Linked DNA regions of Aeoliella mucimassa. The protein of the gene in region 2 binds, or shares a complex with, the protein of the main gene of each other region. Links are inferred from orthologs where the notes say so. Each region holds a gene or a part of one and is shown on either strand. Other genes may lie near its edges.

Region 1 (15,913 bases), 2.1 Mb from region 2 along the record:
CCCCCGAGTGGCTCGATCGAAGTCCACAGATGCTCGCCGGTTGCGGTGTACTTGGCGAGAAACACATCCTGCAAGTTCGGCGCGGGATCGTCGAACCGCCGTTTCACATGCCCCGCGATATACACGTTGCCTTCGGCATCGAAGTCGGTGGCAAACGACAACGTCGAACGGTCGGGCGAGTGCAGCACGTCCCACTGCTGCTCGCCAGCGGCGTCGTACATCGTGACATACGACTGGCGACTGGCATTGCCGTACGTGGGGGGCTGCGCCCGCGTGCTAACCATCACGCAGTTGCCCAGGTCGTCGACCGCCAGGCCCCACCCCTGATCGTTGCCAGGAGTGCCGAGCTGATGCACCCACTCGACCGGCCCGACCGGCGAAGCCTGCAGCCCCGCCGCACCGCCGACGAGCGAACCAATCACGAACAGCCGCAACCAACGATAGACGCCAAGCATGGAGCTACTCACGTTGTAGGAAGAGAAAAGTCGTGTGAAGAGTCGAGAAGCACAGCAGAGAAGAACCAGCGCGAGCGACAGCCCTCCCCTCCCGATGCCCTGGCCCGATTGTACCCCGGCGGTGGGAGGGTCGCAATGAAATATGGTGGGGGATGGGGGATGGCTCTTAAGCGCATCTCAGAGCAAACTAGAATTACTCGCGCACTGCGTAGGTACCGATCGCTGTTATTCCCTGATCGGAAATTTGCAAGATGTCGGTGGTTATTGGATATCCAGACTCATTGAACTCTCGGAGAACTGTTGCACCTAAAGAACCAAGAAGTCCCTTACAGTCATTGGGGACGACATAAACAAAGTCTCGGCAAGGAACAACCACATACACTGGCCATCCTAGCGATGGAGCAACAAGATCGCGAAACTTCTGAGACAACACTAGCGACGCCTTGAATGTGGACTCTTTTGTAGAGAGCATTCCAATTCGAAACCCATTTGCTTCTCGAACCTCGACCACCGTGTCTGCTACTATTGCTGCCATGTTCTCTTCCGCTTGCTCGATCACTTGTTCGCGTGTAACTCCCCACGATTCAAGATCGGAATCATTCACCCAAACCACTACCCCTTCATCAGGCGAGACGGTGACATAGACCTGGGTCAGCTTCTCATTAATCGATTCAGTCACGTGACCATCGAATCCCAATTCATAGTCGGATGGTTCAAGTGAGTATCTCACGCAAGCGCTTATTTCTTCCCAGGCACCACTTCTCAACTCATGGCCCCTTAAACAGTTATCTAAGAAACAGCTGACAGCTTCTTCATCTCCATCTCGCAAGTAGTTTCGTCGTATGTTATCAAGGCAGATGGTGAGTTTCTCCCCCGACACCAGCACCTCATAGAGGTCATCTTGAGTCTTGGTATACTTCAACCCTCGTTTATCGAGCTCAAAAAGGAAAACATCGTCGGCGGTGTTCATGACTACTTACGCTTGTGAGAAATAAGGCACCTAGTTTCGACACCGGCAATCATCAGTGATGGACATGTCGGTGGAAGAATCTAACAGTTTAAGGTACGTCGTAGCCTTTTGCGATGTGGCAGGAGAAAGACGGCACTGAATCGATCGCTGGGCTGGGTATATTGCAAAACTCTTTCCAGGGTAGCGATTCGGATCGCGAAACTCGCCGGAGCGCAACCCTTCGCTGCGGGACAATTCCGTTTCAGGGTATGAGGGCTGAGTGGGGCAAGCCTATTTGTGAGCGTTTTCGCCACACTCATGTCTTCACCCTCTCGCTTGCGGGAGGGTCGGACTATCAGGTCCGGGGAGGGTCGGACGGTTTGCAGGTGGTTTGTTTCCTCATATCCACTTGGCATGCAGCTGCCCCTTCGGGGCGTTTGCCGGATAACCTCTTTGGCTCCACCTGATAGACGAGGGTAGCCGGACTTCCTTATCGTCTTTTCCATGATCGGGGCCAGATCCGAGGCTGGCGCGAGCCATCGTTGCACGATTCTCCGAATCGTTGAAAGTGGAGCGAGACATCGCCTGGTAGGCCATACGAATTGCCAGGCCGCTGCGTCCCACGAACCACTCGGAGATTGGTGCTACTTTCCCCGACGCCTTCGGCGGCGGGCTAAACGATTTTTCTGATCTCACCAGTTTATGCTGGGAATTGGCCACCAGTGGTGTTCTAATGGATAGGTAGTGAAGGCTGTCGGCTATCAGCTTTCGGCTGTTGGCTTTTTAGTGATTGGAGGTGATGGAAATGTGATGCTAGCTGTGAACTCGAACTTCTAGCGGCACGCAGGCGAATGGCTGCCGGCGTGGGTGTTCGCTGCTGCGCGGGTGGTAAAGCGGGTGATGGGGCTGCGTCGCTGGAAGCTCCTGGACCCATCCTACGCGGCGATTGTTGGGAACACGTTTGAATTGGCAGGCTAGTTCTTTCGGTCGCCGGAAGCTCCCTCAAGATGACATTCCCCAATGGCCTTGTTGACTAACTCCACTCGAACTGTGGAAGCCCGAGTTGGGTGAATTGATTGATGATTTTACAGCGCAAGCGGGCTTCCGTTTGTTGGTTTTCGAATACTCGGTTTTTGAGATGGCTCCCAAAGCTTTGTTTCACTCGGTACATGGTCGTTTCCGCCAAGCTTCTACGATGATAGCCCACTTCCTCTTTCCAACTCCTACGCCCCTTGCGTCGAATCTGACGAATTGCCTCGTCCCGGGGCAAAGGCTCCTCCGCAGAGTTGCCATGTTGTTTGATCTTGGCGTTGTGCTGCGGCGGAATCACCGGCTCAATGCCTTCGGATTCCAGCCCTTCATAAACCTTCCACTTGTCGTAACTACCGTCGCCGTGAAACTTTTTTACGGGCTGCTCCACCTGCTCCAGCATTTCGGGAACCGCATCGGCATCGTGGCAACTGTTCTCGGTCAAAATCTCCGCCACAATCTCGCGGGTGTCAGGATTCACCGACAAATGCAGCTTCCGCCATGTCCGCCGCTTCGACTTGCCATGCGTCCGCATCTTCCATTCGCCCTCGCCAAACACTTTCATGCCGGTGCTATCCACCACGATATCGATGTCGCCCCTCTTGTTAGCGATATCGAGCGAAACATTCAGCTTGCTGGCTCGCTTGGCGAGCGAAGAATAATTGGGAATCGCTGCCTCGACGCCCAACATCGCCACCAGCGAGCGGCCGAATCCCTCAGTCTGCCGATAGGGAAGTTTCAGCAGTTCGCGAATCGTCAGCAAGCACTCGATCGCCGTATCGCTGAAGACAAAAGGGCGACCGACTTTTGTCTGGTCGTTAGGATGTTCCCAGTTCTCCAACGCCTCGTCGCTAAACCAAATAGTGATGTTTCCACGCTCGATGAGCGACTTGTTATACTCCTTCCAGTTCGTGACTTTGTAGGTTCGTTTTTCTTTCGTAGCCATGTTCGATCTCCGTAAAAAAGGTACGTGGTTCCATTCCACGTTAGTTTTTACGGAGGTTTGTGACTAATTGTTCAACAAGGCCTTCCCCAATCCCCATTCCGCAATCCGGAATCCGAACTTCCCTGAGCCCTGACCCCCGAATCCTGTATCCTGAATCCTCCCCAAAATAGTTTCCCACCCATGGGAATCTATTTTGGGCACTTTCCTGAGAGGCATTGATGTAAACACATACAGTTAAAGAACTTGCGATAAGTTCCCACTGCAAAAATAGATTCCCACTCGATGCGTTTTGGGAAATGGGAATCTATTCGCAGCCGAAAACCACTGGTTTTGCAGCGTGGGCGGAGATTCAATTTTCCCATCGGTGGGTAAATTGGGAATCTATTGCTGTGTCGTGGGAATCTATTTGCACAGCGGTGGGAATCTATTCGGTAGCGACTCCCCCAACGGAAAAAACCCCGCCCACACCATGAGAGTGTGGACGGGGTTGGCGAAGTGTTGCAGGTGGTTGCTCGCGGTGAGCGTCGCACGGTGCGGCGAGCTTAGTTGCCCATGGCCAGGCGATTGGTTTTGGGAGCCAGGCGGATGCCGGACTCGTTGACCACTTTGCCGGAAGCGTCGAGCACGATCAAGCGAGCGTCGGCAGCAGTCGTCAGCGGCAGCTCAGGGAGTTGGATCGCAACTTCGTTGGCATTCCACTCGGCGATCGCCACTGGCAGAGCCATCGGGCCAACCATCAGTTGAACCTGACCAGGGGTGCTGCCGAAGCTGCTTCCGTCGAGTACCAGGCTGCTACCAGCGTTGAAGGTCGGCAGCTTAGGCTGGGCGGGGCGAATGTTCATCGAAGGAGCAGGACCAGCTTGGGGAGCGATAGGACCTTGAGGTTGACCGTTGAACTGAGGGGCTTGAGGCTGGCCGTTGAACTGAGGTGCAGGAGCTTGTGGCTGACCAGCAAACGGTTGACCTTGGAATTGGGGCTGACCAGGTTGTGCCATGAAGGCCGGCATCGGTGGCATCGGAGCCGACGAAGCGACCACTTGGCCGTTGGCCGAGAACGTTGGAAGCTGGATCGGCTGACCAACGGTCAAAGGAGCCGAAGGTTGCATGTTGTTGTAGGTGACCACTTGGTTCCAGACATCGGTGCGGCCGTAAGCACGTTCGCACAAGGTGGCCCAGGTGTCGCCGGGGTGCACGTAAGTCATGCAGTAGTTCGGGTGGCAGCAAGGATGAGCCGGCTTTTCGACGATCACCTTCTTTTCGATAACGACTGGCTGGTGGACGACGACTGGTTGCTTGTAAACGCCGTGGTTGTGAGAGGAGATGTAACGATGGTGCAGGTTCGAGGCTCCTCCGTAGTACTTCTTTCCACCGCCGCAACCGGCGAAAGCCGAGCTAGCACTAGCGGAGGCGACAACAGCAACAAGAGCGAGGGTAGCGATGGTCGAGCGAGTCATGGGTTTTTCCTTTCAGGGCCGGAAGTTCCGGTTTCGAGTGGGGAGGCGAGCCAGCCAGGTCGGCTTGGCGTTGCCTGTTGTGGTTTGAACTACACCCTCTCATACGGGCCCCTGGGCTGTTGTTACGAACCAGGGGGATATTTCTGAAGAAACTTTTGGAACAGCAAAAACACCCTAAAAACAAAGGGGTCTTTCTCGATGCGCGACACCGCACCTAGCGAAAAGATTCGTGGAAGGCAGGCGGCCGACCGCCGGCGAGGGCCGAAAACGGGGCTGATCGGCTCTGCGTGCCAGACCTGGAAATATGGATTGGTCGAGCGAGGCCCGCGCTCCCCTAGCAGCCATACCTATTCTATGGCGCGGAAGTGCTCGCCTCGCCCGGCGGACGATTTTGCCTTTTTTGCGGCTTGTCGTGTTACAGCTTGGAGCGAGGGTCGTATGTGGGGGTGCCTCGCAACGTGTTAGACCAAGCCCTACGACTACAAAGGAATCGTCATGTTCAAGTCGACTCTGCAATTCGCGATTGTCTCGATGTTGTTCGCCAGCCCCGCGATGGCCCAGCTGTATGTCAACAAGTCGTACTACCCGGCGGAGTATCGCCATCATGGTCACCATGGGGTGATCATTGTGAACCAAGGTCCGGTCTATCCAGGTCCGGTGTCGCAGACCGATCGCTGGCGGTTCCAGCAGTCGATTCGCGAATACCACGAAGCGATAGCGGCTCAGAATCGTGCGGAAGTCAAACGCCGTGAGTTGGAGATCGCCCAGCTTCAGGTGCAGCGCAACACACTGCAGGAGAGCGTGGTCGCGCACCATGCCGAGCAGTTGCTCACCCGGCGACTCAATCGTCAGCAGCGCATCGACCACGAAGCCCGGGAACTCTGGCAGCAGATCCGATCGAGCTCCCCGAGTTGGCCAGTAGCGTTCGCCACCCCGTGGGCGATGGAGCGGCTCCACGTAATTGTCGACGCGGCGAAGAGTCGCGACAGCTACTCAACCAACAGCGGCACGGTCGAGATCGCCTTCGACGAACTACGCCAGGCGATTCGCACGCAGCAGCTGACCGAAGTTCGCGACGAACGGACCGACGCCCTCAAGACCCTCGCCCGGCTCGAACGCATCTTAGAACGTGTTTTGAAATTGCCTGATTAAAGAAAAACAGCTACGGCTCCCTCTTTTGGTTAGCAGCCTGAGGAAGGAGCCGTAGCATGAAAACGGAAAGGAAGTATGGCAGTGATGTCACCGATCGACAATGGCAATTGCTTCGTCAGTTGTTGCCAGCACGTTCGCAGTTCGGACGTCGTCCGATTGACCGCCGGCGGATCATCAACGCGATCTTGTACGTCGTCCGCACGGGCTGCCAGTGGCGGATGCTGCCTAAGGACTTTCCGAATTGGAGTACGGTTTACGGCATCTTCTGGCGTTGGAGAAATGATGGCACGTGGCAGAAGATTCATGATGCGTTGCGAGCCAAAACACGCAAAGCGGCAGGCAAGAAGTCGACACCCACGGTAGCGATCATCGACAGCCAATCGGTTCGCACGGCCGAAGGAGGTGAAGAAAGGGGCTACGATTCGGCCAAGAAAATCACGGGCCGCAAGCGTCATGTGGCGGTCGATACGCTCGGATTGTTGCTCGCGATAGTCGTTCATAGCGCGGATTGGCAGGACCAGGACGGAGCCGAATGGGTAATGGACAAGCTGGGCGAGCAATTCAAGCGAATCAAGATTGTGTTTGGCGACTTCGCGTACGGTCGATCAGGGTTGCCCGATTGGACCTGGGAAACGTTTGGTTGGATTCTACAAACGGTGCTCAGGCCAGTCGGCCTAAAAGGGTTTGTGGTATTGCCGAAGCGATGGATCGTGGAACGAACTTTCGCCTGGCTGGCCCGACATCGACGGAACAGCAAGGACTACGAAAAAACAACCGCCTCCAGCGAAGCCATCACCTACGTCGCCATGATCAGCCTCATGTCGAAAAGACTGGCCAGCGCGGAAAAGTGAATTTTAAAACACGTTCTTAGAGATGGACGACCAGGCGTTGTACGCGGTGCGTTAAGCGTCGCGCCGATGTTTGCTCCGCATCACCAGATGCAAGCAGCCCCAAACCAGAAAACAAACCATCGCCAGAAACACGATCAGCGCTGCGATGCCTTTCGGGTTCGAGAGCACCGACAGCATGGCGTAGCGAGTAGTATTCGATCGAACCACCGAGAGGTCGTCGAGGCGAACCGTCGACTCGGCCCCGTCGGCCCAAGAGATCGTCATGTAGGTCCAAGAAGGATCGTTGGGATCTATCGCCCAGTCATCAATATAGAGACCTTGATTTCCAAGGATTCGATCGCAAGCAAGTGCTGGCAAAGCTGCAACTGAGAAATCGCTTATCGATCCCACACACCCCGTAGCATCATGAATATAAATCGTAGGACAACCAATATCCGAGTAGGCACTCACTTGAATCACGCGATTACCATCAGGACTGACTTTCGCCAGAGAGACGAATTGGCTGAGCGTCCAGAGGGGAGTGGTCGACCCATCGTTGCGATAGACACCGCTCACAGAATAGGTCGCTTCGAGTCGCCGCATCTCGGCAACGGTGGCCATCCGTTCGGCTTCATCTTCCCAAGAACTGTTGTTTATGAATTCGATCTGCTCTTCCACAGAACTCGGCAATAGCGAGACGAGGATGTACTGGTCGTTTTCCGAAACCGTAGACCAAGACCACTCTTGCGACCAGGAGAGCCCAGCAACGCAGGGATTACCACAGATGGTCAGCGCGACCAACAACTCAGCGAATAGGAGCAAGAGAGAACGATTCATGCCATGATTGCCATCCGAATAGAGCCGAGTTGCAGGCCCCTGCAACATCGACCATTGCCCCGTCGCTACTGGTTCGAAAAGAGGAGCGTTGATTATTGCATGCGCACTACCCCAAGGCAACAAAATGAGAACTCAGGCAATCGGCCTACGACGCATCCCCCGTTCGCAAACTTTAACATTTCGGGGATCGATGGGGGCAATACCGTTTCCTTCAAACCCAACCAAAAATGAACTCCGACTCGTTCAAATATAGATCAGCTGATTTACCAACTCATCCGCCGTCATGGAATTCACCATCTTCAATAAACTCTCCGCTATCGCATACGGACTTCGCCGAATGGCTATCACAACTCCTGCGTGCTGCTTTCCGGTTCGGTACCAGGTATCGACTAGTTTTTCGAAGTCGACTCGATTGTGGGTAACCAGGACCGCGCGATTGTTCGCTGCGTATTCGAGCTGCTGTTGGTCACTGGAACCAACCAGTGAGGCCTCCGTGGTGGTCGTTACGTGGAACGCCCTTGCACGGATCAGTGTGCCAATTGTCACATCCACATCTTCGTCGAGATATAGTTTCGCAAACAACTGGCTCATAGCTATTGAGAGCGGTGGAGTTTTTCTGGCGGGATTTCGTTTTGCTCGATATACCGCTGGATTTCATCCTGATGATCACTGAAATAACTCAATGCATCAAACACCTGGGACAAGGTAAGATGAGGCAGCTTAGTCGGAATTTCTTCCGGTGCGGCGCCCATGCGCCAGATTTCGACGATTGCGCGAACCGAGGTTCTGGTGCCCTCGATAATTGGTTCGCCATTCAGAATCGCCGGATCGGTTGTCACATAGCGATGGCCGGTACGGGTCGACATGGTCGTCTGCTTCCCTTACTTGCCGCAGTAGTCGATCGAGCGGGCGATTTCGCTCTTCATGTCCGATCGCTTTACGATGCGGTCGATGTAGCCATGCTCGAGCAGGAACTCGCTCCGCTGGAACCCTTCAGGCAGCTCCAGGCGAATCGTGGCTTTGATGGTTCGCGGACCGGCGAAGCCGATCAGCGCTTTGGGCTCGGCGAATACCAGGTCGCCCAGCGAGGCAAAACTGGCTGCGACGCCACCCATGGTGGGGTCGGTCAGCACGCTGATGAACAGACCGCCGGCTTCGTCGTACCGCGCGAGGGCGGCCGAGACCTTGGCCATCTGCATGAGCGAGATGATGCCTTCGTGCATGCGGGCACCGCCGCCGGAACCGCTAACGATCACGAGCGGCAAGTTTTGCTCGGTTGCACGTTCCACAAGGCGGGTGAGGCGCTCGCCGACTACCGAACCCATGCTACCCATGATGAACGCCGAGTCGGTAACGCCAACTGCGACGCGACGGGCGCGAATCATGCCGGTGCCGGTGAGGGCGGCATCGCGGAGTCCGGTCCGCTTGCGCTCGTCGACCAGGCGTTCGACGTAGGCCTTCTTATCGAAGAACTCCAACGGGTCGGCCGCCAAGAGGTCGCCGTCCCACTCTTCGAAGGTTCCTTCGTCGAGCAAGGTGCGAATGCGATCGGTCGCGCTGAGATACATGTGGTACCCGCAGACCGGGCAGACATTCATGTTCTCCGCGACAGTCTTGCGGAATACGGTCTCGCCACAGTCGCGGCACCGCAGCCACAATCCGCTCGGCACCCCACGCTTGGGACGAGGTTTCTTGGGTCCGCCTTGCTCCCCAGTGTCTTGAGGATTGTCAGGCTGATCGTGGTTGGTTTTCAATTCGCCGGTTGCCATACGAAACAGTCGGAAAGTTGCGGAAAAAATCTACGTTCGCTGCTGCCATCCTACCAACTCCGGCCCGCAAGCGGGAGGCGGATTCGGCCGGGTAGGCGACGAAAGCGGGAAGGGGCAAGCAGTGGTTTCCAGGGGAAATCGGCCGGTTGCCGTGAAAACCTGCGCTTTCTACGGACCCCCGATTTCTACTTTGACCGGCTTATCCAGCGGGAAAATCTCCCAGCTGCCGGCCGCTTCGAACGATTGCCAAAGGTTGCCCAGGTCGGCCCCAGTCACCACATGGCGCACGATGCTAGCAAGCGGAGCGGGGGCCACCAGCAACGTGGTGGAGTCGGGTTTTACCTTCTTCGTGATTTTGGTCATCACCTCGGCGACGCGATCGGTGATCTTGGGAATCGTCTCCCCTTCGGGGGGGCAGACCGTCGCGGGTTGCTCCTGCCATTTGCGGAACACCTTCGGCTGCTTGAGCTTGACGTCTTCCACCAGCATCCCTTGCCAGAGGCCGTAGTTGATGTTGGTGAGCTTATCGAGCGGGCGCACCTTGAGCGACAGCGCGGCCGACAGGATTTCGCTGGTTTGCACCGATGCCTGGCCGGGCGACGTAAACAGGTTGGTCGCACCGAGCGGGGCCAGTTCCTGCGTAATCGCTTCAATCTGGTCGCGGCCTACCTTGCTCAGAGGAACATCAAGTGTTCCCTGGATACGACCTTGCTTGTCGTATTCGGTAATGCCGGTGTGAACGAGTACAAGTTGTTTCATAGGGAGCGCTTTCCATTCGCGTGGTTCGCCCAAGCTAGCGAGCGGCACGCGGTTGCTAAGCGTTTATCGAATGAGTTGTTCCAATTGCCTAAACCGTTTCTCGTAGTTCTCGCCGCTGGAGATCGCCGAACCGACAACCAGCAAATTCGCTCCCGCCTGGGCGCAGTCGGCAATGGTCTCGAGGTTTACTCCGCCGTCGACTTCCAACAATGCATCCACATCCTCACGTTCGTGCAACGTCCGCAATTTGTCGAGCGCGGTGCGATCGAACTTCTGCCCGCCAAATCCAGGCATGACGCTCATACACAAAATCAAATCGCAATCCGCAGCAACCTGATCGATCTTCTCGAGCGGTGTCGGTGGATTAATCGCGATGCCTGCCAGGGCGCCGAGTTCTCGGATTTCGGCAACCAGGTCGGCCAGCTCCTGTTGGTCGCGGCACACTTCCTCGTGCACGGTCAGTACGTCGGCTCCCGCTTCGCGAAACTGCTTGAGGTACCGCCCTGGGTTCTCCATCATCAGATGCACGTCGAGCGGCAAATCGGTCGATCGCCGCGCGGCTTCGACGATGGTCATGCCAAACGTGAAGTTCGGCACGAAGTGGCCATCCATCACATCCAGGTGCATCAGCTGCGCACCGGCCGCCTGGAGGTCGGCAATCTCTTGCCCCAATTTGGCGTAATCGCAGAGCAATATGGAGGGGGCAATCGCGGGTGCCGCCGACCGTAGCTGCGATTTGATCTGTTCGCGATGGTTGAGCGCAGTCACCAACAACAGGATCTCAGGTAGGAGGAAGGAACAAGCCAGGGCTGCGAAACGTCGATCGTCGGCCCACAAGCAAACCAAATGCTGGTTCGCGAAGGTCAGGCTTGTTTTGTCGCGACCCACACCGTGGGGTCCGAGCAAAGTCCGTTCAGTAAGGATGGTGCAAAAAGGAGCAACGCTTCCATGTTTGCTGCGTCGGCCACGCGCCGACATGCAAAACACGGATTTTACTCGCCACCCCCGGGGGCACGCTACCGCTAATTGGGCGGTTTTAGATGGTTCAAAATCTCGCAGAAAACCCGCACAAATGGCCGCAAACTCAAACACGACAATAACTTGCGACGAATACCCCCAACCAGGGGACGAGCTATCAAACTGGGGGAATCTCGCGGCTCAGGCCACTTCGAACTCGGCCGCCTGCGGTAACTGGTTGATATGGGTCAGCCCAAACACCTTGAGAAACTGCTCGGTCGTGCGATACAGCGGGCGTTTGGGGTTGTCGGCCGGGCGTTCCAAACGCAGCAGGCCCCGGCGGACCAGGCTGTTGGCAAGCGATTGGCTGTTCTGCCCGCGAAGTTCGTTGATGGCTGCTAGCTCGATCGGCTGGCGATACGCCACGACGCTCAACACTTCCATCGCTGTCGGCGTGAGCGTGGTTTGCTTGAGCTTGCCATGGAACTTATCCCGCACCCGCGAGTACTCCTCGCGGAGCACCATTTTGTATCCGCCGGCCGACTGCTCGATGGTCATCGCGCTCGAGTCGGCCAGGTACTCGGCATTCAACTCGTCGACCGCTGTGGCAACTTCCTCGGGCGTGATGTCGCGCATCGTGGCGGCTAGCGCAGCGGCCGACATCGGCTGGTTGTCGGGCCGGCCGACGAACAGCAAGGCCTCGGTAATGGTGCGGGTGTTGGTTGGGGTCTCGCGCGGCGCGGCGTCACTCTTAGCACCGCTCGCCGATGGCTTGCGGCCAAGCATGGCTGCAAACGCATTGGTGAGCCGCCTGATCGACAGCGGCGAGTCCTCGGATTTAGTAGTTTCACGGTCCGACATGCCGGGAATAGTAGTCGGGGCCGAGTTGCCTGGGCAAGGCCAAACACCGGTGCTAGCACCAGGCGATCGAGTACGGTTACCAGCGATCGCCCTCAGGAATCTCGCCATCATGGCGGTTGGCCATCTGGCGATACGCCCGCACGTCGATGTCTTCTCCAATGGTATCGACGGCTCCGTCGGCCAGGCCGAACACCACGACTCCCGAGTGCTGCCCCGCGAATCCTCCGACTCGCTTCGGTGCCTGAGGGTTGCCGCCGAGCAAGCTTCGGGCCAGGAAGCCGGGCGCGACTTCGCGTTCCATGTCGTCACTATCCTCTTGCAGCTGCTCCTGATCGACCTCCGGAGGCATCGCCCCTGCGTCCTTCTCCTCTTCCGAGAGTTCTTTGTTGGGTTTAGTCTCGTCGTCAGCTGCTTCGCCCGCATCCCCTTCGGTCCTATTCCCATCCTCGGCCGACTCGTCGCCGTCGAAATCTTCGTCGAACACGATCTCCCCTTCGACAAAGGTGTCGGCATCCCACTCTTCATCGGTTTCATCCAGGTCGGACTCGCCCCAGTAGTCCATGCCGTACCCACCCGAAGTAGCCCAGGGCAATTCGTCGGGTGTCGAGTACTCGCTCCAACTATTGGAACCACCGTTGATGGTGGTGTTGGGAGCAAAACCGGTGTTGCGAAGCGTTGCCGAGGTACCACTCAACCAGCCAAGGTCGTAATCGTCCGGCAGCTTTTCGCCGATCAAGAACGTGTAGCTGGCGCCGTCTTTGAGGTCTTCGAGATGAATCCGCCGATTCAAGACGAAGGCGCCGTTGTTGTCTTCGTCAATCGGTGCTTCACGATCGTGATGGCAACCCGCGTAGTTGGAAGCCGCCGAATCCATGCCGCCGTAGCTAGGACAGATCAGCAGCTCGATCGTTGTTTGCCGAACCGTGTCGTTGGCCTGGTGGTAAGCACTCAACTGCGGATCGAGGTGCGCCGCGCGGTTTTGCTCGCCGATGTACGGCAGCGTGCGGGCGAGCCAGCTGATGTGATGGCCGTCGGGCAGGTTGTTGATGGGGCCGGTCTTGTTGGTAGTGCCAACCGGCAAGTGATCGTACGCCAACTCGTAGTTGTGGATGCCGAGCACGATCTGCCGCACGTTGTTAATGCAACTGGTACGCCGCGCGGCTTCGCGGGCCGCTTGAATGGCTGGCAACAACAGCGCGACCAGAATGCCGATGATGGCGATTACCACCAGCAGTTCGACCAACGTAAAAGCGGAGCGACGTTTCGCGTACATGGTTGGATATCCTCAATCGTTCAAACGGTTTTGGTAAGTGTTGGCTTTAGTGGTTTGGCGAAACTATTCGCGATTCAACGCTGCCGCAGCCGACTCCGACGCTTCGGGAGTTCCCTCGGCCGGGTAGCGGGCGGTTGCTTTCCATTGGATTTCGCCATCGGAGGGTTCGACTTCAATCGTCACCTGAAACGGCTTGGCGAACTCCACCTCGTCGGCATCGATGGTCCAGGTTTCGCCGGTGTAGCTGTTGTTTGCCAGGTGCTTTGCCCGCGCCCGCTCGAGTGCTGCGTGGGCGATTATTCGGCATTGTCGATGGGTATGTCGCAACCGCGTTTGGCGATGCTCGTCGACGAGCGACCGGACCGCGCCGGCGAGAATCAACATGCTCACCGAAATGATCACGATGACCACCAACAACGTCACCCCCCGCCGAGCTGCAGTGGGTCGCCGCCTGGTTGCAGGTTGCTGCTGCGAGAAAATCATGGCTGGGCCTCCTCGGCTGCTGCGGTGGCTTCGTCCGATACGGCCGGCACGACGATCCGTACCACCGGGAGCGATGGTTCTGCGGAGTCGGCGATCGTCAGCTCGCGGGTGGTCGGCGACTCGCTCCATTGCCAGGTGGTGTACGGTCCGATTGCAAACCGATCGAACTGGTTCTGCGTGTCGCGCGTGGCCTTCAACTGGCAGGCGTCGCCCACGAGTTGCCAGTTGCTCGTGCCAGCTGGGGTCGCAATCGTCAGCAAACTGCCATCCACCGATACTTTGGTCGACTGCTGCAGTTCCACGCGAAGCGATTGCTCCAATCGATCGCAAGCATCCGCACGCAGCGGCCCAGTGCTCGCCTGCTCGCCCCATCGCGAGAGCGACATGAGGAACATGATCGAACCATGCAGCACGATGGTCGTGAGGGTGACCACCGCCAGGCATTCCACCATGGTGTATCCGCGGCGGTGGGATCGCGAGGTTCGTCTCATGGCGAGTCCTCCCCCTCCCCTGCCGGCGGAGCGGACGAGGCTTCGTTGTCATTAGCGATGGGGGCCTCTGTGGCGTCGTACACCCAAGTGGTCAAGCAGATGGGTTGCACGCGATCGTCGCTACCAGGCGTAAGCTTGGCCGTGACGCGCTTGGCCGCGGGGTTCGATTCGTCGACCACCATGGTCTCTAGCGTTGCACGAGGAAACACTTCGGCGACCGCGGTCGGCACCGCCAGCCCGGCAGCCGAGTCGGCGGTGATTTCGTCGTACCGCTGGCTGGTGAACTCGGTGAGCACGTTCTCCAGCTCGCGACTCACCAGGTCGAACCGAGCCGTGGCCTTCCGAGCGCGGTCGAGCATCACCATGGCCTGCGTGATGGAGAGCACCACCACGGCCAGCGCTAGCAGGCTTAGCACGGTTTCGACCAGCAGCATGCCGCGACGATCGCGACTGCGTTTTGTTCGCCAGGGCTTCATGCTCAGGTAAGTCCTTGGATGAGTTTTATAAGTGGGATAAACAGCGAGATCACGATGTAGCCGACCACCATCGATAGGCTAATGACGATGAGCGGCCCAAAGAACTTGCCAAACAGATTCAACCGATTCGCAGCAGTCCGCTCCCGGCGATCGGCAATTTGCCGTAGCGCCCAGGGAACGTTACCCACCGCCTGGGCGGAATCGACCAGGGCAGCTTCGTCGCGACGCAGCACCCGGCTCTGGGCCAGCGCGGACAGCCAAGGCCTGCCCGCTTCGATCGCCAGGTAGCAATCATGGAGTTGCTGCCGTGCTTTGGAGGAAGGATAAGTTTGCACCAACGCGTACACCGCGCTTCGCAGTTCGACCTTACGTTCGATAGCGAAGGCGAGCAGTCGCAACGCGCTAGCCATCCGAGTCGGCCCGCGAAAGCGATCGAGGATGCGATTAAATCCGTCGTAACCAGACAGCATCATGATGCCGACGATACCGATGGCGAGCATCACAAGCATGAGTACCATCATTGCCAGGGCCGCTAGCGGCATCAGCCGATCGGCTGCCATCACCAGCATTTCGGTCATCGCAGGGAGCTCTAAACCAAACTCCTCGAAGATCTGGCGAAACTGTGGCACGATCTTGATCATCAAGAACGAGAGGATTCCCGTCATCATCACGAGCATACCAATGGCATACGCGATGTAGTCGAACCAGCCGCGCCAGGCAATGGACAGCACCGGCGAGTCGGGCTGGCTTAGCTCGTCGAGGGCGGCAGGCTCGTCGTTGGCCAGCGAGCCAACAGCCGCGTACGCGGCCGCTTCGACCGGCAGCGCGCGATGGTTCAACACGATCGATTCGTAAAGCGGTTGCCCAGTGCGGAGTGTCATGGCCAGGTTGCGCGTGTCGTTAGCTAGCATCTGCCCGGTCCACACCTGCTGCAAAAGGTCGAGCGACTCGGCGAGGCGGCCTTCGCGCTCGGCGACCGAGAGCACCTTGGCATTCATCCGCCGCTTCGATTGCCGCATTGCTTGCACCGTGTCGACCAGCGCGAACCAGGCGATCACCCAAAACACCATGCCAAATACACCGCCGACCATCGCCACGCCGAGCGGCATACCGAGTCCGACCAATAACCCCATGCCGACGAACAACCAACTCACCATGTTCACGGCCAGCACCGTGGGATCTTCGGGCAGTG
Region 2 (15,698 bases):
GTCGATCCCAACAGAGTCGAGTTTTTGCGGCTCTGGGTGCGGGGCAGGGGGGAGGTCGAGAAGCGCGAACGCGACTGGTGGCGCCCCTGGATCTGGCGTACCTCTTCAGTGCCGATCTTCAAGCGACTGGTGGTACTCGCTCGGTTGAAGAACGACCCGTTCGTAATGCTCAAGCTGTTCAAGGACATTCCCGAAGCCGAGGCCGAAGCGCTGCTGCCGCATGCCGAGGTCACGATGACGCTGTGGGATCGCATCAAACTGTGGGGCACGGGAGCCAGTACCCTTGGCATGACCATCATGAAGGTCGTGGTCGGGTTCGCGGCCCTGTGGAAGTTGGCCATGGTCATCCTGGTCGGCGTCGGCACGGTCGGCATCCGCTCGGTGCTCGGGTACCGCAACGCCCGGCTTAGCCGCGACTGGCAGCGTACCCGGCATCTCTATTTTCAAAACATGGGCAACAACGCCAGCGCGCTGCAGTTGCTGGTTGCCACGGTCAAACAGGAAGAGTTCAAGGAAGCACTGTTGGCGTATCTGTTCGCCTTGGCTCCGTTCGGCGAGTTTGAGCAATCCGGCAAAACGTTCTGTGAGCACATCGAACATTACATCCACGCCCGCTACGGAGTGGATGTCGACTTCGACATTGCTGATGCAGAGCAAAAGCTAGTGAAGCTGGGACTCTGTCCGGCGGGCGCACCGCAGGATGTGCTTCCGCTCGACGAAGCGGTTGATGTGCTGCACGAACTGGGGCAGGGGCCCGGCATCCGCATGCTCGAGCTCCAGTAACCGAGTCGCGTGTACGAAACTCCGCGGCCGCTAGCTCTCGGCTTTCGTCGCTGCTGGCGTGTTCGGCAACGGTAGGTTGTGCGTGTGACCTTCGAAGCGGCCAGCCAGGTAAGCAACACCCAGCCCGAGGATGAGCGCTGCTGAAAGCTTCCAGCGGTCATGGTGGTGGAATTGCAACTCAGGCAACAAGTCGCTCCCGGCGATGCAGAGGAACACGCCAGACGAAAAGGCCAACGCAGCGGGCAGGGCGAACCACACCGGACCAACGTCGGGCGATACGCCAAGCAGGAACAGCCCCGCGCCGAGCGGGATGGCCAACGAGAACAGGGCGTTCACCATCGACTGGGCGGCAACCGACCAACCGCTACGGCCCATTAGTGTCGCGATGGTCATCGCGTCGAAAGGTTTGTGCAGCACGATCACCAAGAAGGTACCGAGGCCGGGGAGCGTTCCACCGCCATGGCCATGCATCACGCTGGCTGCCAGGGCGACCCCCGCCAGTACGCTGTGCAGCGTGAGTCCCACAGCCGCTCCGCTCCAGGTGATGTCGTGAACATGATCGGAGTGGGGCTGGTGGCTGCAACCATGTTCGTGGTCGTGCTCGAGATCATGATGATGTTCGTGGGGCGGATCAAAACTGTGGTCGGCCGGTGCTTCATGGTGATGGAAGCAGAAGAATCGTTCGATCAAGAACATTGCCAGGAAGCCGAGTACGAACCACACCATCAAACCGAGCAAGGTCGCGTGCGGCGATTGCGCGCTCGATTGCAGCGCCGAAAGAATGGCGTGCGGCAACATGTGCAGCATGGCCACGCCGAAAATGATGCCGGCGACAAAGCTCACTGCGATCTCCATCCAGCGGTGGGTGAGATTCCACCATTTGGGAATCATGCCGCCAAAGACCGAGGCCAGCAGGATCGCGACGCAGTAGTAAATCAGGTAGGTGAGGGCAGCCATTAAGGATAGGGGTTTGTAGGCAAACTGTAGGGAAGCGCGTTAGTATGACGCGTTTGCAGCACTCATACAACTGACCAACCACACGGATTTCCCTATGCGAGCCCTTGTTCAGCGTGTCTCCGAAGCCAAAGTTACGGTCGCCGGCGAGATCACCGGGCAGATCGGCCCGGGGCTCATGGTGCTCCTCGGTGTGGGGCACGACGACACCTCGAAGCAGGTCGCCTGGATGGCGGAAAAACTGGTGGGTCTCCGCATCTTCGACGACCCAGTTGGCAAGATGAATCTCTCGCTCGCCGACATGGGGGGAGCGATGCTCGTGGTGAGCCAGTTCACCCTGTTTGGGGACTGCAAGAAGGGAAAGCGGCCTGGCTTCACCGGCGCGGCACCTCCCGACTTGGCGGTGGAGCTTTACCAGGAACTGGTCGAAGCGGTGCGCCAGCGCGGCATTGAGGTCGGCACCGGTAAGTTCCGCCATCACATGGAAGTCGCACTCGTGAACGACGGCCCCGTGACCTTGTGGCTCGAGACTCCTTAAGTCCACTCGCGAGCAGTTGGAGATTACGCGATTGGTTACTGCTGTGGCAAAGTGGTGCTCGCCCGGTAGAACGGACGCGCGGTACCGTAGTCCGGCTGGCCTGCGTTAGGTTTAAAGTCTTCTTCCACCGATGAAGGTCTGAAGTTGCTTGGTGGATTGCTGTTGGGGGTGGGATAGCTTGTTGGCTGCGAACTTTGCGTCCTGCCCGGCTGTAACCAGTTCGCAGTCGCCGAGCTGGAGTCAGGCGTGGTGGAATGATTCGCTGCGGTGGTTTCGTTGGGAGTTTCGCTTCCTGCGTGGACGCGGTCGCGGACGTTGGTCACCAGCTCGTCTTGTGCCTCGTTGATTCGCTGTACTCGGTCGGCCAGCTCAGGATATCTCTCTTCAAGGTAGCTCATCACACTCGGCTCGCTAGCTACCATCACCGCAACGATAGTTAGTTTGGTGTAGGTGCTGAAGTTGGCCCACCCGTTTTTGCCCCACAGCTTGATGGCGGTTCCGAACGAACGCTTGAGTCGCCAGGTGCCACCCTGCCATTGGATGCTGTAGAGTTCGTCGAGGAACAAGTGCGACATGAAACCGAAGAACACGGCCCCTGCTTTGAAGTAGCGCACCTGGTATTCGTCAGCTGGTCCGCAGATCAAGAACGCCAAGCCGGCAAAGATGAGCCCTGCCGGGATGCTGTGGAACATGCCGCGATGGACCGTGAACCGCCCTAGCAGTTGAGCACCCGCGAAGCGGATGACGAAATACAGGATCGCTGTGATCAGCACCATGCGATCGTAAGGCATACCGATCGAACGAAAGCGATCGACCAACAGCATCGGCACGATGCCTGCGGCAAAGCCGGTGGCTTCGCGTATCGGAATGCCAGAGTTGCTGTCGAGATCGGGCAGCATGCCAGACACGCCACAGAGCCCCCCGCCGACGATGGCCGACTCGATCTCCATGCCCGAGACGATACCCATGCCGGCGTAGCCGATGCCGAGCACCGAGCTGGTCGTGACGTGGGTACGAAAATCGGCCATGGCAAAAGTTGTAAGCAGACGGGGAGCTACAGAGAGACGCGTGGGAAGAGTAGGCGTTGCTGCCGACTCGCACAACCCCAAGCACTGCTAGCGAAGATTTCGTCGCTGGGAAAATTCCGCTGTCAGCCCCCTGCTTTGCGATCGGTAAAAATGAGTGCTTGCATCGGTAACCTGAGTTTCCTCGCTATCATTGCTATTCGCTTGCTTAGGGTGGTTCGCTATACTCCCCGACCAGTCTACGTAGATAGAGACCCTTCCACCGACGAGTTACACGATGCAGACCTACGACTTGATCATGTTGATCGTACTAGTGGGCACCACACTGTTTGGATTTGTGAAAGGCATGGCCTGGCAAGTGGCTTACTTGGCCTCGCTGATCGTCAGCTATTTTGTGGCCGTGAACTTCAGCCCCGCGATTGCGCCGATGTTTGGCGACACCGAACCATTTAATCGCTTCGCCGCCATGCTGGCATTGTACGTCGCCAGCTCGCTCGGCGTGTGGGTGATGTTCCGTGGCGTGGCCGGCGCGATTGATCGAGTGAAACTCAATGAGTTCGATCGGCAGATGGGCGCACTCATCGGCTTCGCCCGCGGCGTGCTTTGGTGCATCGCCATCACGTTCTTTGCGGCCACGTTGCTCGAGTCGTACCGCCCAGCGATTCTCAACTCGAGAGCAGGGCACTACATCGGAGTGATCCTGGCCAAGAGCGACGCGGTGGTCCCGCCCGAGGTGCAGAAAGTCATCGGTCCGTACGTCGACCGCATTGAGCAAGGGCTCGATCCCAATCAACCGGCTGGTAGCGGTTTGAACGATCTTGGCGGCTGGCCGGGGAGCGACCAAAGCGGGCAGGGGGGTGGTTGGCCAACTGGCGGCAACACCACCAGCACGCAACAGCCTGCACCCCAGTCGAACCCCCCTGGCAATAACGGTGGTTCGACCTGGCCGCAGGGTGGTGGTACTTGGCCCCAAGGCGGCACCCAGAACGGTGGCAACACGTGGGGCTCGTCGAGCTCCAACACATGGCCAGGCAACTAACGCTGACGCTCAACAAGCCTGACGTACAACTCGCTTGGTTGATTGCGATGAAGCAACGAATCAACGCAGGGTAGGCAACTGCATCGTTGAAGAAGCCTGCCGATAACGCGAACGTCGCTATCACGGGGATGGCCGTATTTCCCGGGGAAAAACGGCCTAAAACGAACATAACAGCGATTATCGGACGTTGGGGGTACGCCGAAAAAGGTCCGGGCGAACAAAAGGACCTTGCTGCGAAGTGTTTCGCGGGTAGAATGGACACGTCCATTTGTTTCTACCTCAAATCACCAATGGGCCATGCCTCCGGGGTGCTCCAACACCCGCGGGGGCTTCTTTATTCCGCCAGTGCTTCCCTGCATCGAGGGCGTTACTGAACTGCCGCTTTCCGGTCTACCTCTCTGGCCGGATCAGAGTTAGAAGTTGCTCCAACAACCTCTCATCAAATACTAAGCCGCTAGCGAATTCTCCGTCAAGTCCGTTTCGAACGATTCCGGTCGAAAACTATCAATAACATCAGTCACGCAAGCTACTCTCCAAGATTGAGATCACTAGGCCACGTAATGTACTCTCCATATCGTTTGCTATTCTTCACTACACCGCCCTTCTCTTCTCCTGCTGCCGTCAACGCCCAGCCCGAGTCCGCCTTCTCAATCCATCCCAAGCGGAGCAGCTTAGTAAACAGATCCTTCGTCTTCATGCCCACGTGTTTGGACAGCTTCGTGGTCGATAGCCTCGCCACCCCAGGGGCACTCTCCCTCTCAGGCTCATCAGAGCAGGGCTCCTCGCTACCCGTTGTCACCTTCTCCACTGACAGCTTTACCTCATCACTGATCCGGATTAGACGTTGCGCCTCCTTGTACGCATCGGAATACAACTCCGGGTCGTTCTTACGCGTAATCAGAACGCCCATTTCGTTGTTATTCACCTGCGAGAACTCATACATGTTCATTGAGGTAACAATCGCTCCCGTCTCGCTTAGGTAACACTTCGCATGAAGGTTCTTACAAAAGCTACATCGCACAAATCCCAGCGACTTAAGCCAATTGGTTTCATCAGGGTGCAACTCGTTTTTGCCGTAAACGATCCGTACATCGATCTTCAGCCGATCCTTGTCCTCTAACAGCTCACGCACACGATCATTGAACTTGAGATACGGGCTTATGATGATCAATCGCTCTCGAGCGCCCTTTATCAGCTCCTCAACGTAATAGGTTATCGCCGACGTATTCAAAAACTTAGCCATTATCGATCTCGGAAGACAACAGGAATAGGACAACCCTATTCTAATTAGCATCCGATACACACGCTACCACGCGTCCTCCTCACTTTTGAGCTTCTTCTGTTGCTCCGCGATCTGCTTGTCGTGCATCTCCTCGACCTTGGCCGCGATCGTCAATCGCTTCTCCAGTCGATCGACAGCAATCCCCGACATGCGATCTGCCAACAGCATGTACAAGGCTTCCTTCACTAACCCTGGTTGAGTCTCCGCAATCCGTTTCAGTTCGCGGTACTCCTCCCGTTGTTGCAGCTTCTCTGCCATCTGATCCGTGAGGCGGTCGACCTCGTGAAGGAGGTAATTCACTCCGTAGTCTTCCAGGACCTCGCGTGTTGTCATCAATCATCCTCCCTCAATGCATTAGTAATGCGTCTCGCCCACAACGCGATACGGACCCAGCGGAGGCCGTACCGAATGATGAGGAACGCAATCAGTGCTGCTGAACCCACGGCAATGTTGGCACCCACCACAATGATGGCTCTGGTGATCACGTTCGCGACAGACCAATCGCCAAACACAGGAATCGAGACTATCGGCTCATCCATTACTGCCACCTCTCCCGCAGTTTCTCCCGAGCATCATTGAGCCGCTCGGCAACAGCATCGCAGAACCGTTCTGCTTCTTCATTCATTGCCACGGACAAAACCAAATCGCAAACATGGGCTCGGCTCGCCTGGAGTTGCTCCGCGAACTCGTCGAGCTTTTCAATCACCTCCGGCGTAAGGCGAACCTTAACCGGTACACGGTGCTGATACCCATCTTTGCGATACGGTCTTACCACAGTTGAATCACGCTCCCGAAAGATTCGATCATAGCCGAGAAGAGTCGTCGGAAGGCTTCCCACTGGCCACATCCAAAACGCTCCATGATGGCCTCAATTGCCACCAATGTCGAACCGAGTACGCACCCAACAAACAACCCACAGGCGGTTCCAACCGCTACGCACCCAGGACTTTGAGGAGGCCAACCCGCGAAATGTTCCTGCTCTTCTTCAGAGGTTCGACACCCAGCCAACTTAAGACGAATCGTACCCACATAAAGAGCAGTCCACAGACCAGTGATAATCACGAGCAGAAAGATTTCAAAACTACTTAACGAGTAACCAAGTACATCCGTCAGTATCTGTTGATAATCCATTTTCAGAACCCTACGTATTGGACCGCCAGTAAGAACCCGAGGGCCACGCCTAATAGAAACACAGTAGCCACAAGCACCACTACGTCATCATCCATGATAATCACTCCCGAACCTGGTTCCCCTTGTGATCGGTTCCCCAGGTCGAGAGCCGACGCTATACCTCGGTTTACGCCGCTGCTGGTTCCCGTAGTGCCTTCGCGTGAACAAGCTCCAGGCGAATGCGACCATTGTTATTCGTGAGATTGCCCGAGAAGTCGTACCCGGCTCCGGTCTCCAGTGATTTCCAGGTTGTTTCGTCTTCGACGTTGACTTCGAACGTCGAACCAAGCGTCTGAATCTTGGCGACGTAACCACGCCAATTCGGATTCTTTTGGCTCGTCAGTTCGCGAACCTCTGAGACCACGCCTTTGATCTGCCAGATCGAGATAAATCCCATTTTCAACACTCCTTAAAGGGTAACAGTCGGTAGCACCAGGAGGTGCAAGCAGTTCGGGACCCTGTTGCCTCACCTTCGGGCAGCCAAGGCCGCTACGTGGAACCAAAGGGCCGGGAATTGGTCGGGAAAGACATGGGAAGCGACCTCCCCGGACCCTTTGGCACCACTCGCTAACTCAGTTGAGGCAACCCCCAACTGCTTACACCTCCTGGCACTACCTAAACGATTAAATGAACTGCTTGCCATTCCTGACCCGCATGTCAACCAGATCGCCCGACATGACTCCTCGGCGAAGTAATGCCGAGTACAGCCGCCGGCGGCTGATTCTGATTGCCTCTTGCAAGGTCTTCTCTTTCACTTCACGACCGAGAGCCAGGCTAAACGCCGTTCGCAGTTCCTCACACTTGCTACTAAACAATTCACGCACCGGTACTGCGTTGTTTTTCCACAGTTCAAGCACGACTTGCATTAACAACCGCTTCGATCCTGGAAGGTTCTCGACCTCCTCCAAGAACACCCGATACGACTTACAAGGTTCCCGATGTTCAAGTGGTTCGTCTCTCCACATTTCCGGATCGAGATAATCAAACTCGTCGAGAAGTTCGCAGTCGACCCAATGCCGCTTACGCAACTGCTCGCATCGCCACTGCTTTGCTAAGTACATGAGTCGACCGAACTCCTCCTCCGGCTTTGGCTTCGTCCACGTACCGGCAAGAATGCCATGCACAACCGCCAATAACGCTCCCGAAAACGCATCCTCTTGATCTGCTGCGTCTGGAAGCCAATACCGTAATCGTGCTTTCACTCCAGTGGACCACCGATACAACGAGGCAACGTAGTCCTTTTGCTCCTCAGACAGCCGCAGTTGCACAGTTCGACTCCTTCCAATTGCCCCCCGGTTGCCTAATGGACGATTCCGCATCCTCGCGGAACCACTGATCGACCCAAGGAAGCCGGAAGACCGCTTGCAGGAACTCCCGCACGGTGCGTGGTCCTGTGTCACGATTTCCGGTTTCTATCAAGTGAAATGGTCGGCCGCTTCGCGGCCGCCCAGCGGCTCGGGGCCCCTGCTCGGGACCGCACTCCCCAAGCCGCTGGGCGGTCCGCAGATTCGCCAGCACTTTATCGAACGAACAATCGACGGCCAGCCACCCCGCCCCCTCCGGAGCCTCCTGAATGCATACGCCGGCATTCATCAGGACATTCAGCAACGCACCAAGGTCCACTTTCAGGGTGCAGACCTTGTCGCCTACCTTGGCGAGCGTCTCCCGTGGCCGCGACACGCGGGCACCGATGCACTCATAGCCAGGAATTTGCTGTGGAGGGGGCGGGCCATACTCGCGGTAGATACGCTCATCTTCCAGCCGGGCAGCCCGCTCGGCTTCGGTCTCGGGGTTCTCCTTCGGCCAGAAGCCTGGGCTCGTGCGGATGATCTTGACCGACCGCGGCCGTTCAAACAGGAGAAAGGCCGGAATCTTCCCATCCTTGAAGACGTACTTGCACAAGTACTTGAGCTTGCCCTTCGTCCCATTCTGAACGTCGACGAAGCCGTGACCCCACAGACGCATTAAGTCCTCGTGAGGGATGAACGTCTCATCGAGTAACAGCAGATGAAAATGAACCCAGCCCCCCTCCTGGAACTCCATCTTGCAAACCCACTTCCCTGTGAGCTTCTTCTTGAGATGGCGTGACAGACGCCGCATGAACATGGCGACGTGCTTCTCGTCGGACTGGGCACGATAGAGATCGGCAGCCGACTTGTAGGGCTTCCGATCATACGTGAGTGTAATGAACAGCCGCCGACGACCTCGGCAACGTTCGTAGAGTCGATGAAAATAACGAGCCGCGACAGCTTGGCAATCAACAGGATGCAGCCAAGATTCGCACCGCTTGTGCTTGAGAAGTATCATGTCTTTCACATCGTGTAAAAGCACGATGCAGACATCTTGTCTGCACCATGCACACCGCCCTACTCTGACGGTGCCGCATGGTGACATTCTTCACGGCGATTATCGGACGTTGCGTACCGGGTGCCCTGGCTTGTAGGGTCACTCTGCTTGGCTGTTGTGCTATTTCAAACGGCGTAGCACTATGGCACCATCGAGGATGAATTGCTCGGCCGCTTTGTCGGGCGAAACGAAGTCGTCCAGCTCGGATTCCTTCGGCGTCAGTTTGACGTGCACATTGTTCTCATTGCGATCCACGGTGCCGCTGAGCTGGCCATTCTCCACCGCCTTGGCGAAGGTCTCGATATTCAAGATCCTCAGCACAAGCATGTCGCCTTCTGACGGAGTCACGCGATAAATGGTGTACTCGTCTGGCGCGTCTGATTCTTCCTCGGGCTGCGGTGGTAACACATTGAAGTACATTCGGTCGTCATCCGTGGTGACCAGGACCTCCATTTTTCGGAGCTGGGGTTCGTCGTCATCCCAATCGACTCCTGCCACGCGAAGCCGATTGTCCACAACATGGTGAACGAACATCGGTTCGTTCTCTGGCGTGAGCCAGATGCCAGCGAGCTTCCTGGTGTCCAAAGCGGAAGCTGGTTTGCCCAACGGCTGGGTGGTCGTCAGCGACGAGCAGCCAGCCATGGCGCACAGGAGTAGCAACATTAACCATCGAGTCACACGATAACGACACATCGCACGCCTCCTTATGTTGAGGAGATTTAGCCGGCGACCGTCTCCTCGACGAACATGCCGATCTGGCGGAACTTGCCGTAGCGTTCTTCGAGCAGCGTGTCGGTTGGCTTTTCGGTGAGTTCGCGAAGCGTCTTCACCAGGTACTGTTTCATCCGCGCAGCCATTTGATAATGGTCGCGATGGGCACCGCCTGTTGGCTCTTCTATGACGTCGTCGACGGCCCCTAATCGCTTCAAATGCTTCGACGTGAGTTTTAATGCCTTGGCAGCGTTCTCGGCGAAGTCGTGGCTCTTCCACAAGATGCCGGCGCAACCTTCAGGGCTGATCACCGAGTAGTACGAGAACTCGAGCACCGCAACGCGGTCGCCAACGCCGATGCCCAGCGCGCCGCCGGAGCCACCTTCGCCGATCACGATGCAGATGATCGGGGTCTCAAGCCGCGACATCTCCAGCATGCTCTCAGCAATCACTTGAGCCTGACCGCGTTCCTCGGCGCCGATGCCTGGGTACGCGCCCGGCGTGTCGATCAAGCAAATGATGGGCAGCCCATACTTGGCGGCTTTCTTCATCTTGAGCATCGCCTTGCGATAGCCTTCGGGATGAGCACAGCCAAAGTAACACTCGTTGCGTTCCTTGAGTGTCTTGCCTTTGTGGTGGCCGACCATCATCACTTTGAACTCGTCGATCTTGGCGAAGCCGGTTCGCAGCGCGCGATCGTCGCCAAAGAACTTGTCGCCATGCAGTTCGACGAACTCATCGCAGATCAAATCGACGTAGTCGGTGAACATCGGCCGATCGGGATGACGAGCCACGCGCACCGTTTGCCATTCGTCGAGCGAACCGTAGATCTCGCGGGTCTTGTCGAGCAGTGCTTTACGGGCTGCGCGAAGTTCGTCGCGAACTTCGCCGGAGTCCTGATTGTCGGCTTCGAGCGAGGCGATGGTGTCTTCGAGTTCTCGCAGTGGACTTTCGAACTCAAGTTGGTAGGAGGTGCTAGCCATGGTTTTGGTCTTCTCGATTTATCTTGTCGTTAAGTGAGGTGCTCGCGAAGTCGCCGCTGGTGAGCGGTCGGCAGACGCTAAGCTTCCTCTTCGTGGTGTTCAGCTGTTTTGGGTGGTTTCGGCGGCGAGTAGAACAACTGCAGCGAGCGAAGTTCCATTTGCGCGTCTTTCATCGTTGCCGGACGGTCGTTCGCATCCTTGGCCATCATCCGCTGTACAAAAGCAGCGAACTCGGGCGTGATGTTCTTGTCGATCACGGTTAGATCTGGCGGCTTGCTCTTCAGGTGTTTGGTCAGCAGTTCCTGGAACGAGTTGGCCGTGAACGGCGGCTTGCCGTTGAACAGTTCGTAGGCCACGCAGCCCAGGCTGTAAACATCGGCCCGCGGGTCGACGTGTTGGCCGCGGATTTGCTCGGGGGCCATGTAGCTGTGGGTGCCTTGCACCTGAGCCTTGCCCGAGAAGATCTTGCTGAGTCCCGTTTTGATTTTGCGAGCTAGGTTGAAGTCGATCACCCGCACTTCGCTGTCGTCGCCCACCAGGAAATTATCGGGCTTCACGTCGCGATGCACCCAGCCACGCTCGTGCATGTGAGCCAGTCCCGACGCGCAATTAATTAATATCTCCTTCGCGCGACACTTGATATCGAACGGGTCGGTGACGATTCGCTGCTTCATATTGGGAGACTTGTAGATCTCCAGCAGCATGTAGGCCCCGTTGTTGGTCGTTTGGAAGTCGTAGGTCTTGATTACCTCGGGATGGTCGAGGGTCTTGCCTACCGCAAACTCATGCCGCAGCTCGGTGAGCGCCCGGCGGGTGTACTTTTCGCCCGGCGGTAGCCACTTCATCGCGTACAGCTTGTTCTCGGACATCGGGCGCACCGCCCAGATCTGATAGACACCGCCTGCGCGTATCAGATGGAACATGCGATAATTTCCGACGAACTCGTTGCCTGATGCCACGCGGCTGCCTTTCGGTTGGCGATACGGGAAACCATGAATCACGCGCGGGCGAATTGCCCGTCCTTATAGTTTATCCAGTCGTTGCAAACCGATAAAGTGAGAACATTCGCCCCCCTTGCCTGCTGCGTGAACTTGCCGAAATGGACCAAATACTGCGTTTCCTGCGATTAATCTGGGCCGGGCCCAATTCGCTGCTGGGGCTCGTCGCGGGATTGTTGACCCTGATCTCCGGCGGCAGAGTGCAGATTCGTCGCGGAGTTCTGGAGTTTCATGGCGGATTCTCGCAGTGGCTGCTCGACCGCTGGCAGGTGTTTGGCCTGACCCTCGGGCACACGATTCTCGGCACCACCCCCACTGCCCTCGATTTGGTCCGCGACCACGAGCACGTGCACGTTCGGCAATACGAACGCTGGGGCCCCCTGTTTTTGCCGGCCTACGGATGGTGCTCGCTCGTCGCCTGGTGGACCGGCCGCCGAGCCTACCGCGACAACTATTTCGAGCGCCAGGCGTACGGGGACGAGGAGTAGCTAGCTGTGGGAAGCGATGAGTGCACAAAAATAGGAACTTCTGCCGAGTCTTCTCGCTAGGTTACCAACTCTCTCCACCGCTTGGGAAGTTCATAAAAAATGGCTTCGCCATGTTCGGCAATGAGTTGCTCGACTTGTTGCAAGGCCTTGCGAAAGCTGTCAGGTAGTTTCTCTTGTTCCAGTACCGCGCAGCGATAAAGGCCGAGAAAGAAGCCCTGCTCTGATGCCGTGAAGGAAGAGTCCATGAAACTTGCTTGTAAAGTGGTTGTTCAGAAAATTCGCAAGACAGTAGGTGACGCGACGCTGGATCAAGGTGGACTTATACGCATTCTAAAGAAGAGCTGCGCGCTTTCTATTGCGCTTTCCTATTCCCCCCATCATAATGCGACTTTCCGAGAACATGGAGGTCGCGATGAAAGTGGCGGGGCATCTTCCGCTTGCGGAGTTAAAGCGATTGGAGCGTGTGGAGAAGAACGTCAATCGCTCCAAGCGGTTGCGGATTCTGATCTTAGGTCACGAGGGCTGGACGGCCCCCGCTGTGGCAGCCGCTGTTGGGCTATCGCGACGGGCGTGCCAGGAGTGGGTCGCCCGATACAATCGACACGGGCTGGCGGGGCTGGACGACCACCGCGGTGGGTCGTTGAACCTGCCACTCACAGCCGACCAAGAGCAGACGTTTCGTGAGCGTCTCGCGGCAGGGCCAACGAGCGAAGACCTTGTCTGCTCGTTGCGGGGCAAGGACTTCCAACGCATCTTGGCCGAGGAGTTCGGCGTGAGGCGGTCGTTGCCTGCGGTGTACTGGCTGCTACACCGATTGGGCTACAGCTACCTGCGTCCCAGGCCGCGTCATCGCAAAGCAGACCCTGAAAAGATCGAGGCGTTCAAGCGGGAGTGGCCTGAGCGAATCAAGGAGATCGCCGCGGAGCATCCCCATAAACAGCTGCGGGTCTACTTCCAGGACGAATCACGGTTCGGACAGCAGGGGACCAACACCAACCTGTGGGCCGAGCGGGGCTCCCGACCGACCGCCGTCCGTCAAACCGAATACGAATACTTGTGGGTGATTGGGGCGGTCTGCCCGGAAACCGGACACGCCGAGGGCCTGCTGAGCCCGCAACTGAACACGAAGATCATTAACTCGTTCTTGGAATCGTTCTCCGAAACGATCCCCGAGGGCGAGCACGCCGTGATGATCTGGGATGGCGCCGGCTTCCACACCAGCAAGGCAATTCAGGTCCCAGAAAACGTGTCGCTGGTGCAACTGCCGCCCTACAGCCCTGAACTTAACCCAATCGAAAACCTCTGGCATTACCTCAAAAGCCACTTCTGGAGCAACCGGGCCTACGACGACTACGATGACTTGGAAGAAGCGGCCATGACCGCATGGCGGACCGCCGTGCTCAACGAAGAACTCATCAAAACCGTCTGTGCCGCCCCGTATGTTGATGGCGGCTCAAACGCGCAGGTTTAAATTAGAATGCGTATTAGATGAATCGCATCCAATCCAGCCGACGAGCTATGACTCGTAGGGAGAATCTGTCTTCATCAGGGAAGTCTGTAGTAAACAATGTTAGGAAATCCATGTGTTGTGCGCCGAACGACGCAGCTTTCCGGTCTCCCCCTGCCCGACTACTTCGAGTACATAACCGCGTCCATCATGCGGACCGAGCACGTACTCAATGAGTACGTGCTTGCGTGACGAATCGATAGGGCCTTGTTGACTAACTCCACTCGAACTGTGGAAGCCCGAGTTGGGTGAATTGATTGATGATTTTACAGCGCAAGCGGGCTTCCGTTTGTTGGTTTTCGAATACTCGGTTTTTGAGATGGCTCCCAAAGCTTTGTTTCACTCGGTACATGGTCGTTTCCGCCAAGCTTCTACGATGATAGCCCACTTCCTCTTTCCAACTCCTACGCCCCTTGCGTCGAATCTGACGAATTGCCTCGTCCCGGGGCAAAGGCTCCTCCGCAGAGTTGCCATGTTGTTTGATCTTGGCGTTGTGCTGCGGCGGAATCACCGGCTCAATGCCTTCGGATTCCAGCCCTTCATAAACCTTCCACTTGTCGTAACTACCGTCGCCGTGAAACTTTTTTACGGGCTGCTCCACCTGCTCCAGCATTTCGGGAACCGCATCGGCATCGTGGCAACTGTTCTCGGTCAAAATCTCCGCCACAATCTCGCGGGTGTCAGGATTCACCGACAAATGCAGCTTCCGCCATGTCCGCCGCTTCGACTTGCCATGCGTCCGCATCTTCCATTCGCCCTCGCCAAACACTTTCATGCCGGTGCTATCCACCACGATATCGATGTCGCCCCTCTTGTTAGCGATATCGAGCGAAACATTCAGCTTGCTGGCTCGCTTGGCGAGCGAAGAATAATTGGGAATCGCTGCCTCGACGCCCAACATCGCCACCAGCGAGCGGCCGAATCCCTCAGTCTGCCGATAGGGAAGTTTCAGCAGTTCGCGAATCGTCAGCAAGCACTCGATCGCCGTATCGCTGAAGACAAAAGGGCGACCGACTTTTGTCTGGTCGTTAGGATGTTCCCAGTTCTCCAACGCCTCGTCGCTAAACCAAATAGTGATGTTTCCACGCTCGATGAGCGACTTGTTATACTCCTTCCAGTTCGTGACTTTGTAGGTTCGTTTTTCTTTCGTAGCCATGTTCGATCTCCGTAAAAAAGGTACGTGGTTCCATTCCACGTTAGTTTTTACGGAGGTTTGTGACTAATTGTTCAACAAGGCCAATCGATAGAGAAGTTTGCCGAGCCGAAGTTGTAGTAAGCTTTTCGCGTTGTTGGCGCCTGGTAGTCAAATGGCTCAACTTGTTCCCACCCATTGGGGTTGCAAAGCCACTGATTTGACACTTGCCCCTTGCAGTGAGGTCCATCCCAGTCGGCTTCACGAAACTCTCGCACTCTCATTTCTTCCGGCGGGGGCCCAAGTTGTTCATCGTATCGTTGCGCCCTCTGCCAAACGGATTCGATTTCAGAAAAGACAAGTTGGTATAGCCAATCGGATTTCCACCCCATCGCAGTCGATGCCTCCAATGAAATCTGCCACTCCCATTCCTCACTCCGCGTAAACCACCTGCACCAGCACCAACCCCAACGCTGGTGCATTTGGGCCTGCCGCGCGGCGGTCGCGGGCGGCGAGCACTTCGAGCATCCAGTCGGGCTGGCGGGCGCCGCGGCCGACCTCGACCAGCGTGCCGGCGATGCCGCGGACCATGTTGTAGAGGAAGCCATCCCCTTCCACTTCGATGTCGACTTGCTCCCCTCCGCTGCCCCCCTGCTCTACTGTGGCCCGAATAATCGTGCGCACCGTCGAGCTGCGTTCGGAGCCAGTGGTCTCGAACGAGGCGAAGTCGTGCCGGCCCACC

What was found.
Region 1: the proteins of Pan181_RS09815 (region 2) and accD are in contact, whole or in part, in a solved structure (PDB 8UXZ), measured with the Escherichia coli proteins. The link is inferred for Aeoliella mucimassa from one-to-one orthologs.

What each region holds. Positions count from the first base shown.
Region 1 is NZ_CP036278.1:296,357-312,269, reverse strand. The notes cover bases 7,478-10,460. They hold accD (acetyl-CoA carboxylase, carboxyltransferase subunit beta), read right to left. Parts: upstream 9,422-10,460; coding sequence 8,534-9,421; downstream 7,478-8,533. Other genes in these bases: rpe (ribulose-phosphate 3-epimerase), read right to left, coding at 10,244-10,460; Pan181_RS01170 (histidine phosphatase family protein), read right to left, coding at 9,590-10,180; Pan181_RS01180 (DUF433 domain-containing protein), read right to left, coding at 8,246-8,518; Pan181_RS01185 (DUF5615 family PIN-like protein), read right to left, coding at 7,896-8,243; Pan181_RS01190 (hypothetical protein), read right to left, coding at 7,478-7,652. Also shown: Pan181_RS01220 (outer membrane protein assembly factor BamB family protein), read right to left, coding at 1-455; Pan181_RS01215 (hypothetical protein), read right to left, coding at 649-1,425; Pan181_RS01210 (IS5 family transposase), read right to left, coding at 2,438-3,379; Pan181_RS01205 (hypothetical protein), read right to left, coding at 3,922-4,833; Pan181_RS01200 (hypothetical protein), read left to right, coding at 5,329-5,985; Pan181_RS01195 (IS5 family transposase), read left to right, coding at 6,042-6,836; more of Pan181_RS01190, read right to left, coding at 6,888-7,477; more of rpe, read right to left, coding at 10,461-11,068; SMC-Scp complex subunit ScpB, read right to left, coding at 11,339-11,998; Pan181_RS01155 (DUF1559 family PulG-like putative transporter), read right to left, coding at 12,075-13,271; Pan181_RS01150 (type II secretion system protein), read right to left, coding at 13,335-13,754; Pan181_RS01145 (hypothetical protein), read right to left, coding at 13,751-14,245; Pan181_RS01140 (type II secretion system protein), read right to left, coding at 14,242-14,721; Pan181_RS01135 (type II secretion system F family protein), read right to left, coding at 14,724-15,913.
Region 2 is NZ_CP036278.1:2,430,829-2,446,526, reverse strand. What follows is about bases 8,845-11,612. They hold Pan181_RS09815 (acetyl-CoA carboxylase carboxyltransferase subunit alpha), read right to left. Parts: upstream 10,832-11,612; coding sequence 9,857-10,831; downstream 8,845-9,856. Other genes in these bases: Pan181_RS09810 (serine/threonine protein kinase), read right to left, coding at 10,909-11,612; Pan181_RS09820 (hypothetical protein), read right to left, coding at 9,258-9,779; Pan181_RS09825 (rolling circle replication-associated protein), read right to left, coding at 8,845-9,122. In the rest of the region: Pan181_RS09870 (DUF3754 domain-containing protein), read left to right, coding at 1-783; Pan181_RS09865 (ZIP family metal transporter), read right to left, coding at 814-1,740; dtd (D-aminoacyl-tRNA deacylase), read left to right, coding at 1,835-2,275; Pan181_RS09855 (metal-dependent hydrolase), read right to left, coding at 2,311-3,303; Pan181_RS09850 (CvpA family protein), read left to right, coding at 3,578-4,339; Pan181_RS09845 (phospholipase D family protein), read right to left, coding at 4,866-5,582; Pan181_RS09840 (hypothetical protein), read right to left, coding at 5,646-5,954; Pan181_RS26040 (hypothetical protein), read right to left, coding at 6,160-6,327; Pan181_RS26035 (hypothetical protein), read right to left, coding at 6,390-6,752; Pan181_RS09835 (hypothetical protein), read right to left, coding at 6,919-7,188; Pan181_RS09830 (hypothetical protein), read right to left, coding at 7,415-8,059; more of Pan181_RS09825, read right to left, coding at 8,040-8,844; more of Pan181_RS09810, read right to left, coding at 11,613-11,754; Pan181_RS09805 (hypothetical protein), read left to right, coding at 11,931-12,317; Pan181_RS09800 (hypothetical protein), read right to left, coding at 12,374-12,562; Pan181_RS09795 (IS630 family transposase), read left to right, coding at 12,700-13,788; and 2 more genes. UniProt on the Escherichia coli protein: Component of the acetyl coenzyme A carboxylase (ACC) complex. First, biotin carboxylase catalyzes the carboxylation of biotin on its carrier protein (BCCP) and then the CO(2) group is transferred by the carboxyltransferase to acetyl-CoA to form malonyl-CoA.